DNA from 2 places in the Mitsuaria sp. 7 genome. Region 1 is predicted to be linked to the other one. Evidence: riboswitches for the same ligand, from Rfam matches in the RefSeq annotation. Region 1 holds a riboswitch; the other holds the start of a gene.

Region 1 (5,822 bases):
CAGCAGTTCCGAACAGACGCCCACCGAGCGCGACGCATCCGGCACGTAGACCACCGGTCCTTCGTAGTGCGGCGAGATCTTCACGGCCGTGTGCACGCGGCTGGTCGTCGCGCCGCCGATCAGCAGCGGGATCTTCTTCATGCGGAAGTAGTCGTCGCGCTGCATCTCGGCGGCGACGTACTGCATCTCCTCGAGACTGGGCGTGATCAGGCCCGACAGGCCGATGATGTCCGCGCCCTCGACCTTGGCCTTCGCGAGGATGTCCTGGCACGGGACCATCACGCCCATGTTGACGACCTCGAAGTTGTTGCACTGCAGGACCACCGTCACGATGTTCTTGCCGATGTCGTGCACGTCGCCCTTCACCGTGGCGATGACGATCTTGCCCTTGGAGCGCACGTCCTCGCCGGCGGCGGCCATCAGGCGTTTCTCTTCCTCGATGTAGGGCACCAGGTGCGCGACGGCGGACTTCATCACGCGCGCGCTCTTCACCACCTGCGGCAGGAACATCTTGCCCGCGCCGAACAGGTCGCCCACGACGTTCATGCCGGCCATCAGCGGGCCTTCGATCACGTGCAGCGGTCGGCCGCCCTGGGCGAGGATGCCCTGCCAGGCTTCCTCGGTGTCCTCGACGATGAAATCGGTGATGCCGTGGATCAGCGCATGCGACAGCCGCGCGCCGACGTCGCCCGCGCGCCAGGCCAGCTTGGCGCTGTCGTCCTTGGCGGCGCCCTTGACCGTCTCGGCCACCTCCAGCAGCCGCTCGGTCGAATCCTCGCGGCGGTTCAGCACCACGTCCTCGACGCGCTCGCGCAGGTCGGCGGGGATCTCGTCGTAGACGCCGACCATGCCGGCGTTGACGATGCCCATGTCCATGCCGGCCTGGATCGCGTGGTACAGGAAGACCGTGTGGATGGCCTCGCGCACCGGCTCGTTGCCGCGGAAGCTGAACGACACGTTGGACACGCCGCCGCTGACCTTCGCGCCGGGCAGGTTCTGCTTGATCCAGCGCGTGGCCTCGATGAAGTCGACGGCGTAGTTGTTGTGCTCCTCGATGCCGGTGGCGATCGCGAAGATGTTGGGGTCGAAGATGATGTCCTCGGGCGGGAATCCGATCTCGTCGACCAGCATGCGATAGGCGCGGGTGCAGATCTCGGTCTTGCGCCGGTAGGTGTCGGCCTGACCGGTCTCGTCGAAGGCCATCACCACCGCGGCCGCGCCGTAGCGGCGGATCAGCTTGGCCTGGCGGCGGAACTCCGTCTCGCCTTCCTTCAGCGAGATCGAGTTGACGATGCCCTTGCCCTGGATGCATTTCAGGCCGGCCTCGATCACCTCCCACTTGGACGAGTCGATCATGATCGGCACGCGGGCGATCTCGGGCTCCGAGGCGATCAGGTTGAGGAAGCGCACCATCGCGGCCTTGCTGTCGAGCATGGCCTCGTCCATGTTGATGTCGATGACCTGCGCGCCGTTCTCGACCTGCTGGCGGGCGACGCCCAGCGCGGCCTCGAACTCGCCGTTCAGGATCAGCCGCGCGAAGGCCTTCGACCCCGTCACATTGGTGCGTTCGCCGATGTTCACGAAGAGCGTGCCGGCGCCGATGTTCACAGGCTCCAGGCCGGCGAGTTTCATCGGCGGAACGGCGACCTGCGCGGCGGGCGATGCGGAACTGTCGGAGGCGGGATTCGTGGCGGACATGGCAGCGGCGCTTTTTCTGAGCTGGACGTGAGCTGAGACGAAAGACGGGGCCGCGCAACTCACCGCAACCCCGCGGAACGCGGGTCGGTGAGCGCCGTTGTGAGGCGGTGTCCGGGAGTCCGACACCGCCGTTCCGAGCCTGGCGGGCACCCGGGTGACGGGACCTGTCGCAACGCTCCTCGGAAACCACCGCCGCCGCAGGGGCGCGGGTGCGGCCTTGCTGGGAGCGGGAACAGCGTGCATTCTACCGATCCGGCCCTGGTTTGTTCGTGCCGTATTGCCTTGCGCGGCCTCGGGCGCCCCTATCCTCGCCGCGGCAACGACACAACAACGACAAGACGACGACACGTCGAAGGGAAGGCACCGTGGATCTGGTCCAACTGCCACCAAACAGCCTGCGCGTGGGACAGGTGCTGACGTTCTCGCTGCGCGACGCGGCGGGACATCTGCTGTTCGCCTCCGGGCACGCGCTGCCCGACACGCCGCAGGTCCGCGACCTGCTGGCCCGCGGCCCGTTCGTGCAGGCGCACGAGACGCGCGAGTACCAGCGCGCGCTCGCCCACAAGCTCGACACGATGATGCTGCAGGGCGCGTCGATGTCGGCGCTGGCCAACGCGACCGCCGAATACAAGCCCACGCGGCCGATGCCGATGCCGCAGCAGACCGCGCCGGCGCACACCGCCATCTGGGCCGACCTGCAATGGCATGCGCAGCAGGTGCTGCGCGATCCGCGACGGCCGGAGTTCCTGCTGCGGCTGACGGAGCTGCTGGACAAGGTGCTGGCGCGGTTGACGCAGCAGCCGGACGCCTCGCTCGCGATGCTGGTGCACGACGCCGGCCAGGAGCCGCTGCAGTACAGCGCGCGGCATGCGCTGCTGTCGCTGGCGCTGGTGGAGATGACCACGCGCCAGCTCGGCTGGGGCGAAGGCCGGCGCCGCACGCTCGGCCTGGCGGCGCTGACGATGAACCTGGACAGCGGCGCGCAGCAGGACCAGCACGCGATGCGTCCGGAATCACTCGGCGACGCGCAGCGCGAACAGCTCGCCGGCCACGGCGACCGCGCGGCGGCGACGCTGCTGGCGATCGGCGTCGACGACGAGGACTGGCTGACCGCCGTGCGTCTGCATCACGACGCCGGTCCGGGGCCGCTGGCCGGCCGTTCCGACGGCGAGTTGATGGCGCGACTGCTGCGACGCGCCGACGTCTACGGCGCGCGCCTGAGCCCGCGGCGCAGCCGCCGGCCGCTGTCCGCGGCGCAGGCGGCGAGGGCGGTCTACCTCGACGAACTCCAGCAACCGGACGAAGCCGGCGCCGCGCTCATCAAGGCGATCGGGCTCTATCCGCCGGGCTCGCTCGTCAGGCTCGCCAACGGCGAGGAGGGCATGGTGCTCAAGCGCGGCCACAGCGCCAACGCGCCGCTGGTGGCCTCGCTGCTCGGTCGCAGCGGCACGCCGCTGACCTCGCCGGTGCTGCGCGACACGCGGCTGCAGGCGCAGGCCATCACGGCCAGCCTCGCGCCGCATGAGATCCGCCTGCGGATCAACATGGACACGATGCTGAAGTTGTACTGAGGCTCAGATCTCTTCGGCGACCAGCCCGCTGAACAGCTTGCTGCCCCAGCGGCGCGGCTGGTAGGCGGAGACCTTCTGCGCGATCGCCCGGATGTGGTCCGGCGTCGTGCCGCAGCAGCCGCCCGCGATGTTCAGGAAACCCGCGGCGGCGAACTCGCCGACCAGGCGACCGGTCACGTCCGGCGTCTCGTCGAAGCCGGTATCGCTCATCGGGTTGGGCAGGCCGGCGTTCGGGTAGCAGGAGATCGGCGTGTCGCCGGCCGCCTTCGAGAGTTCCTCGATGTAGGGCCGCATCAGCGCCGCGCCCAGCGCGCAGTTCAAGCCGATGGCCAGCGGCTGCGCGTGCCGCACCGAGTGCCAGAACGCCGTCACCGTCTGCCCCGACAGGATGCGGCCCGACGCGTCGGTCACCGTGCCGGAGATGATCACCGGCAGGCGTTCGCCGGTGTCGTCCATCAGTTCGTCGACCGCGAAGATCGCGGCCTTGGCGTTCAGCGTGTCGAAGATGGTCTCGATCAGGAACAGGTCGACGCCGCCTTCCAGCAGCGCCTTGGCCTGGTCGTAGTACGCCGCGCGCAGGGTGTCGAAGTCGACGTTGCGCGCGCCGGGGTCGTTGACGTCCGGGCTGATCGAGGCGGTGCGCGGCGTCGGGCCGAGCGCCCCGGCCGCGAAGCGCGGCTTGTCCGGCGTGCTGAACGCGTCGCAGGCCTCGCGCGCCAGCCGGGCGGCGGCGACGTTCATCTCGTAGGCATAGTCCTGGAGGCCGTAGTCCTCCTGCGCCACGCTGGTCGTGCCGAAGGTGTTGGTCTCGATGATGTCGGCGCCGGCCTCGAGGTACTGGCGGTGGATCTCGCTGATGACCTCGGGCTTGGTCATCACCAGCAGGTCGTTGTTGCCCTTGAGGTCCTTCGGATGATCGGCGAAGCGCGCGCCGCGGAAGTCGGCTTCCGTCAGCTTGTAGCGCTGGATCATCGTGCCCATCGCGCCGTCCAGGACGGCGATGCGCTTGGCCAGGATGGCGGGCAAGGCGGCACCGCGGGTATAGACCACGGGACGGGCGACGACGGGACGGGCGGAGCTCGGGGCATTCATGGCCCCGATTGTAGGAAACCCGTCAATACATCGTGCGGCGCTGGCGTTCTTCCAGTTCGGCGTCATAGGCGGCGCCGTCGACCGCCGCGCTCAGGCCGGCGAGGATGGACCCCGTCGACGGCAGCGTGGTGCGCTCGACATGGCGGGCCGGATTCCACAACTCCGAACGCTTCACCGCCCGCGCGCACTGGAAGAAGACCGAGTGCACCTCGATCACCAGCACCGACTTCGGCAACTGGCCCTCGACCGCGAAGCGCTCCCGCAGCGCCGGCGAGGCGCTGATGCGGCCCACGCCGTTCACGCGCAGGCATTCGCCGATGCCCGGGATCAGGAACAGCAGCGCCAGCGACGGATCGTGGATCAGGTTGCGCAGGCTGTCGATGCGATGGTTGCCGCGACGGTCGGGCAGCAGCAGCGTCCTGGGATCGGCGACTTCGATGAAGCCGGGCGCGTCGCCGCGCGGCGAGGTGTCGAGTCCATGCGGCCCGCGCGTCGCAAGGATCGCGAACGGCGAGGCTTCAATGAACGGCCGGTACAGCGGGTGGACGTGGTCGCATTCCTTGTCCAGCGTGGCGGGCGCGGTGGGTGCCTCGTAGACCGTCCGCAGCGCGTCGACGGTCGCCAGGTCGTGCGAGCGGTCCAGCCACGCGCTCATCCGCCGAAGACCTTCTTCAGGATGGCGCTGCCGGTGGAGACCGGGTCCTGGCGGATCTTCTTCTCCTCCTGGCCGATCATGAAGTACAGGCCGTCCAGCGCCTTGTCGGTGACGTAGCCCTGCAGGTTGGCGTCTTCCTTGCGGATGAGCCCGAAGCCCGAGGCCTTGCCGGCCACCGCGTTGTACTTCTCGCTCAGCGACTGGCGCTCGGTCGCCTTGGTCACGATGGGCAGGAACTTCGTCGACAGCGGCGAGCGGGTCTTCTCCTCGAAGAACTGCGTCACCGCGTTGTCGCCGCCGCGCACGATCTTCACCGCGTCCTCGACGCTGATGTTGCGCACGGTGCTCACCAGCAGCTGACGCGCCTCGGGCATCGCCTGCTCGGCGGCGCGGTTCATCGAGGTGATCAGGTCGTCGATGCGCTTGCCCTGGCCGGTCGTGCGCAGCAGGCGTGCGGCGTCCTTGAGGGCACCAGGCAATTCGATCTTCACTTGCGGGTTGCCGAGGAAGCCATCGGTGCGTCCCAGGTTCGCGAGCGCCGCCTGGGCGCCACGTTCGAGCGCGGCGCGCACGCCGGAGGCGGCGTCGCCCTCGCTCAGGCTCAGCGCCATCGCCCAGGGCGAGGCGCAGCCCGCGCCCAGCAGGGCGATCAGGTCACGGCGAAGCAGGGTCATCGGTGTCTCCTTCTTGAGCGTCAGGGGCTGCCGTCTCGACGGCGTCGGGGGTCGCCTCGGCAGCGTCGTTCGAGGGTTCGTCCGTGGCGTCCTCGTCGATGCCGGCGTCGTCCGACGCTGCATCTTCCGACT
Region 2 (5,822 bases), 340 kb from region 1:
AGCGTGAGCGCGCTCTGGTTGAGCGAGTAGAAGTGCAGCCCCGGCACGCCGCCGGCGATCAGCCGCTCGCACAGCCGCGTGACGACGTCCAGGCCGAAAGCGCGCACCGACGCGGCGTCGTCCATGTAGCCTTCCATCTTCAGCGCGACCCAGCGCGGGATCTCGATGCCGTCGCGCTGCGCGAACTGCGCGATGCGCGCGAAGTTGTTGATCGGCATGATGCCCGGCACGATCGGCACCTCCACGCCCATCGCCCGCGTCGCGTCGACGAAATGGAAGTAGGCATCGGGGTTGTAGAAGAACTGCGTGATCGCGCCGCTGGCGCCGGCGCGCACCTTGTCGGCGAAGAACTGCAGGTCGCGCGCCGCGTAGCGCTGCTGCGGGTGGTACTCGGGATAGGCGGCGACCTCGATGTCCCAGTCCGCGCCTTGCGTCTCGCGGATGAAGCGCACCAGCTCGGCCGCGTAGCGGAACTCGCCCGCCGTCGCCGTGCCGCTGGGCAGGTCGCCGCGCAGCGCGACGACGCGCCGGATGTTCTGGTCGCGGTAGGTCGCCAGGATCTCGGCGATGTTCTCGCGCGTCGAGCCCACGCAGGACAGGTGAGGCGCCGCATCGAAGCCCGATGAGGCGATGTCGGCGACGGTCGACAGCGTCTTCTCGCGCGTCGAGCCGCCCGCGCCGTAGGTGACGCTGAAGTACTGCGGATTCACCGCGCGCAGCTCCTGCACGACGGTCTTCAGCTTCTCGGTGCCGACGGGTGTGTTGGGCGGAAAGAATTCGATGCTGACGGGCGTCGTCATGGTTTCTGAACCCAGATGAAGAATTCGGTGTTGCCGTCGCCGCCGGTCACGGGGCTTTCGAACCAGCCCTTGACGACGAGGTCGCGCTTCTCGGCGGCCGCCAGGGCCTGCTCCTTGAGCACGACGTATTGCGACTTGTCCTTGACGATGCCGTTCTTGTTCAAGGCCTTCGGCCCCAGCTCGTACTGCGGCTTGATCAGCAGCAGCGCCTGGCCTTGCGGCTTGAGCCAGCCGACCACGTGCTTGAGCGTGCCGATCATCGAGATGAAGCTCAGGTCGCCCACGACCAGATCGAAGGGTTCCGCGGGGACGTAGTCCTTCACGTGCATGCCTTCATGGGCGGTCACGCGCGGATCCGCCTTCAAGGTCTCATGCAGCTGGCTGTGGCCGACATCGATGCCGGTCACGTGCGTCGCACCCGCCTTGAGCAGCACGTCGGTGAACCCGCCCGCGCTCTGGCCCATGTCCAGCGCCGTGAGGCCCGCCACCGACAAGCCGACCTTGGCCAGCGCACCTTCGAGCTTGAGCCCGCCGCGCGAGACGTAACGCAGCTCGGCGTCGTCCGTCACGCGCAGGGGCGTTGTCTCGGTCAGGTCCTCGCCGCACTTGCGCACGACGGTCCAGCCCTTGGGGCCTTCCCACTCGACCGCACGCGCGTCGATCAGCCGCTGGGCAGCCGAGCGCGTGGGCGCCAGGCCGAGGGAGAGAAGCAGCTGGTCAGCACGCATGGTCGGGTCTCGGGTCAGTCAATCAATAACGGTAGGTATCGGGCTTGTACGGGCCCGACTTCGACACGCCGATATAGGCGGCCTGCTCGTCCGTCAGCTCGCTCAGCTGCGCGTTCAGCGTCTTCAGCTGCAGGCGGGCGACGTGCTCGTCCAGGTGCTTGGGCAGCACGTAGACCTGGCCGACGGCGTAGGCGTCCTTGTGCGCGAACAGCTCGATCTGCGCGATCGTCTGGTTGGCGAAGCTGGACGACATCACGTAGCTCGGGTGGCCCGTGCCGCAGCCCAGGTTCACCAGACGGCCCTTGGCCAGCAGGATGATGCGCTTGCCGTCGGGGAAGATCACGTGGTCGACCTGCGGCTTGATCTCTTCCCACTCGTACTTCTCGATCGAGGCGATGTCGATCTCGTTGTCGAAGTGGCCGATGTTGCAGACGATGGCGTTGTGCTTCATCGCGGCCATGTGCTCATGGCGGATCACGCCCTTGTTGCCGGTCGTGGTGACGAAGATGTCGGCCTTGTCGGCGGCGTATTCCATCGTCACGACGCGGAAGCCTTCCATCGCGGCCTGCAGTGCGCAGATCGGGTCGATCTCGGTGACCCACACTTGCGCCGACAGCGCGCGCATGGCCTGCGCCGAGCCCTTGCCCACGTCGCCGTAGCCGGCGATCACGGCGATCTTGCCGGCGATCATCACGTCGGTGGCGCGCTTGATGCCGTCCACCAGCGACTCGCGGCAGCCGTACAGGTTGTCGAACTTGCTCTTGGTGACCGAGTCGTTGACGTTGATCGCGCGGAACAGCAGCGTGCCCTTGGCCGACATTTCCTTCAGGCGGTGCACGCCCGTGGTCGTCTCTTCCGTGACGCCGATGATCTCGGCGCTCTTGCGGGTGTACCAGGTGGCGTCCTCGGCGACCTTCTTCTTGATCGCGGCGAACAGGATGCGCTCTTCCTCGCTGCCCGGGTTGGCCAGCACGGACAGGTCCTTCTCGGCCTTCTGGCCCAGGTGCATCAGCAGCGTCGCGTCGCCGCCGTCGTCCAGGATCATGTTGGGGCCTTCGCCCGCGGTGTCCTTGGCGCCGAAGTCGAAGATGCGGTGGGTGTAGTCCCAGTAGTCTTCCAGCGTCTCGCCCTTGTAGGCGAACACCGGGGTGCCGACGGCGACCAGCGCGGCGGCGGCGTGGTCCTGCGTCGAGAAGATGTTGCACGAGGCCCAGCGCACTTCGGCGCCCAGCGCCTGCAGCGTCTCGACCAGCACGGCCGTCTGGATGGTCATGTGCAGCGAGCCGGTGATGCGCGCGCCCTTGAGCGGCTGCGCGGCGGCGTATTCCTCGCGGATGGCCATGAGCGCGGGCATCTCGCTCTCGGCGATCTTGATCTCCTTGCGGCCCCAGTCGGCCAGCGACAGGTCTTTGATCAGGTACTGGTCTTGGGCCAGCGGCTTCAGTTGGGCGTTCATGCGGACTCCTGCGAAGAAGGGCCGTCGACACCAACGATCAGGGGGCGGGGAGATGCGGAGAGGGCGTTTGCCGCTCGGTCCTCACCCGGCCTGCGAAGGGTCGACGGGTGAGCGCGGTTGCCATTGCCGCGGACGTGTCGCCGCGCGGCGGTTCCGAGCCTGGCCTCGATGGGATGGGAGGTCGCAACGCTCCTCGGAACAGGGCGCGATTGTAGTCAAGTTCAGCCGGCGCTCGATGACAGCGTTGTGGCCGGGGCCACAATCGCCCCCCATGCGAACGATCCCCCCGCTCAGCGACTGCCCCCGCGCGGCCTGGCTCCCCCTGCGCGGGGTGCTGACGGACATCGACGACACGCTGACGGCGGAGGGCGCCATCGCGCCCGCCGCGCTGGAGGCGCTGCAGCGGCTGCAGGCGGCCGGCGTACCGGTCATCGCGATCACGGGACGGCCCGCCGGTTGGAGCGAGCCCTTCGCCATGGCGTGGCCGGTCCGGGGGATCGTGGCGGAAAACGGCGGGGTATTGCTGCACCGCGAGGGAGGCGGGCTCGCCACCGAGTTCGCCCAGGACGACGACACGCGTCTGGCGAATTTCGCGCGACTCCAGGCCTGCGCGCGCGACATCGTCGCGACCGTGCCCGGCGCCATGCTCGCGCGCGACAGCGCCGGCCGGTTGACCGACATCGCCGTCGACCACAGCGAGTTCACGACGCTGGACGACGACGCGATCGCCGCGGTCTGCGACCGCATGCGCGCGCACGGGCTGGTGGCGACGGTCAGCTCGATCCACGTGAACGGCTGGATCGGCGATCACAGCAAGTGGACCGCCGCGCAGTGGGCGGTGAAGCGGCTGACGGGCCTGGACTTCGATCCGGTCGAGTGGGTGTATGTCGGCGACTCGACGAACGATCAGCTGATGTTCGAGCGCATGCCGCTCTCGGTGGGGGTGGCCAACATCGCGCGTTTCCTGCCGATGCTGGATCACCCGCCCGCCTACGTCACCGCGACCGAGCGCGGCGACGGCTTCGCGGAAGTGGCCCGGGCGCTGCTGCTGGCGCGGGGGTAGCTCGGCTCGTCGACGACCGGGCGGTGGGGGCGCGGCTGGCGTCCCTCGACCGGATCCCACGCATGACGGCCGACCAGCGCCGAGACGCCCGGCCAGTCATGCCCGCGCGGCAGCACGCGGGCCAGCGCCGCATGGCTGACCCGGCCCCCGACGGCGACCAGGCGCTCCGCCACCTCGATCCGCCGGCGACGCAGGCGCGGCAGCAGCCAGCGGTTGGTGGGACGCTCGCGCATCACGCTGGGATGGGGCATGCAGCGGTGCTCCGCCATCAGCAGATGACGCAGCAGGATCTCCAGCCCGAACGGATCGAGGCCCCGCCAATCGGTGCTCAACCGCGCCAGCGCGAAGCGCAAGTTGGCCTGCGCGTCGGAATGCGCGACATGGAAATGGTTCTGGCCGGTCATGAACATCGAGACCTCCGGAGGGCGGGATCACCGCGCCGCTGTGGCAAGTACGGCGCCTGTCCTTGATGTCGGCCAGCGGTCGAGGGTTCTGAATCGGGGGATGTCCCCGAAAACGTCACGAAAGGAAAACACTCTCCGGAGGCGGACGGGGGTGCGGACGGGGTGGTGCTTTCGCCAAAAGGAAAGGGCCGCGCGAGGCGGCCCTTCAGGTGGGGTTCGGAGAATCGTCAGGCCGTCGACGCTCAAGGCGTCCCGGGATGCCGGACCTTCCAGGCCCGCAGGGCCTGTCGGTACGCGTCCATCGCGAGATCGTGCAAGTCGAAGATGCACGGGTCGCAGCCGTTGCCGCAGCACGCATCGATGTCCGGCTGCGGCGGCGGCACGGGCATCGGATCGTCGCCAGCCTCCGGAGAGGCCGGCGCGGCGGCGGTATCGGACTGAACGTCGGTCATGGCGTCGGTCAGGGCTGGCGATGCTCCCGCGGGCGGCCGGAGCCTCCCGCGGCAAGGCGCGTCAGCGACGGACCGGCGGCGGGCCCGAGTGGTTCGAACGCTGCAGGTGACGGAAGGTGATCCGGCCCTTGGTCAGGTCGTACGGCGACATTTCCAGGGAGACGGCGTCGCCGGCCAGGATGCGGATGTGATGCTTGCGCATCTTGCCGCCCGTGTAGGCGATGACCTGATGGCCGTTTTCCAGCGTCACGCGGAAGCGCGAGTCCGGCAGGATTTCGTTCACGACACCCTGCATTTCGATCAGTTCTTCCTTGGCCATACGGCTTGCTCCATTCTTGAAGATGAAAACGGCGCCAGCCGCGGTCTGCCGCAGGCCTTCGCCTTGGATATCAGCGGCGCGCGGCTCAGTGGCTGCGCGCCCAGGCGGTGCCTTCGGTCTCCGCATAGCGCAACGCGGCGCGGCGGGTCTCGAAGGTCGGCACGAATCGCATGACACGATCAATGCTGGCCATGCCGCGTCCCGACTGGATCGAGACGGCCGCGGCGAATCCGCCGTCGGCATGGGGTTTGGTCATCGGTGAGACAAGGAATCGCCCCACCTCAATGCGTTTGTTATGCATCATTATTTTGAGGTGTGCGCCTTGACAGGCAATCGCAATAAGCAACCGTCTTGGCGCGGTGTGGGAAGGTGTACCACTCCAATTCGATGATACGAACAGAAGGGGCACGGAAAGTGGCTTCTGATGCCGATCAGCCGAATGGCGAACAGGCAGGCCGAAACCAGAAACGCTCAAGCGCACGAACCGGGGGGTGATGCTGGTGCGAGCCGCTCGCAGAAGTGTCCCTGGGAGGGACCGGAGGGGCTGCAGAAGAAGACCTGAAGAGGGTGGTCTTGTGCGAGTCAAGCGGCGATTGTAGC

Evidence for each region. Region 1 has a riboswitch for S-adenosylhomocysteine ahead of metH (methionine synthase). Riboswitches for the same ligand answer to the same signal wherever they lie in the genome.
Region 2: another riboswitch for S-adenosylhomocysteine. It lies ahead of ahcY (adenosylhomocysteinase); the one in region 1 lies ahead of metH (methionine synthase).

Annotation. Positions count from the first base shown of each region.
Region 1 is NZ_CP011514.1:4,833,455-4,839,276, forward strand. Features, by position in the region: gene metH (methionine synthase) at 1-1,698, opposite strand, end outside; S-adenosyl-L-homocysteine riboswitch at 1,781-1,885, opposite strand; gene ABE85_RS21260 (hypothetical protein) at 2,064-3,269, shown strand; gene ABE85_RS21265 (homocysteine S-methyltransferase family protein) at 3,273-4,361, opposite strand; gene ABE85_RS21270 (pyridoxamine 5'-phosphate oxidase family protein) at 4,384-5,016, opposite strand; gene ABE85_RS21275 (DUF4197 domain-containing protein) at 5,013-5,690, opposite strand; gene ABE85_RS21280 (fumarylacetoacetate hydrolase family protein) at 5,671-5,822, opposite strand, start outside.
Region 2 is NZ_CP011514.1:4,494,552-4,500,373, reverse strand. Features, by position in the region: gene metF (methylenetetrahydrofolate reductase [NAD(P)H]) at 1-800, opposite strand, end outside; gene ABE85_RS19695 (TlyA family RNA methyltransferase) at 797-1,528, opposite strand; gene ahcY (adenosylhomocysteinase) at 1,551-2,984, opposite strand; S-adenosyl-L-homocysteine riboswitch at 3,087-3,185, opposite strand; gene ABE85_RS19685 (HAD-IIB family hydrolase) at 3,256-4,047, shown strand; gene ABE85_RS19680 (hypothetical protein) at 3,975-4,457, opposite strand; gene ABE85_RS19675 (oxidoreductase-like domain-containing protein) at 4,694-4,903, opposite strand; gene infA (translation initiation factor IF-1) at 4,965-5,222, opposite strand; gene ABE85_RS28080 (hypothetical protein) at 5,308-5,478, opposite strand.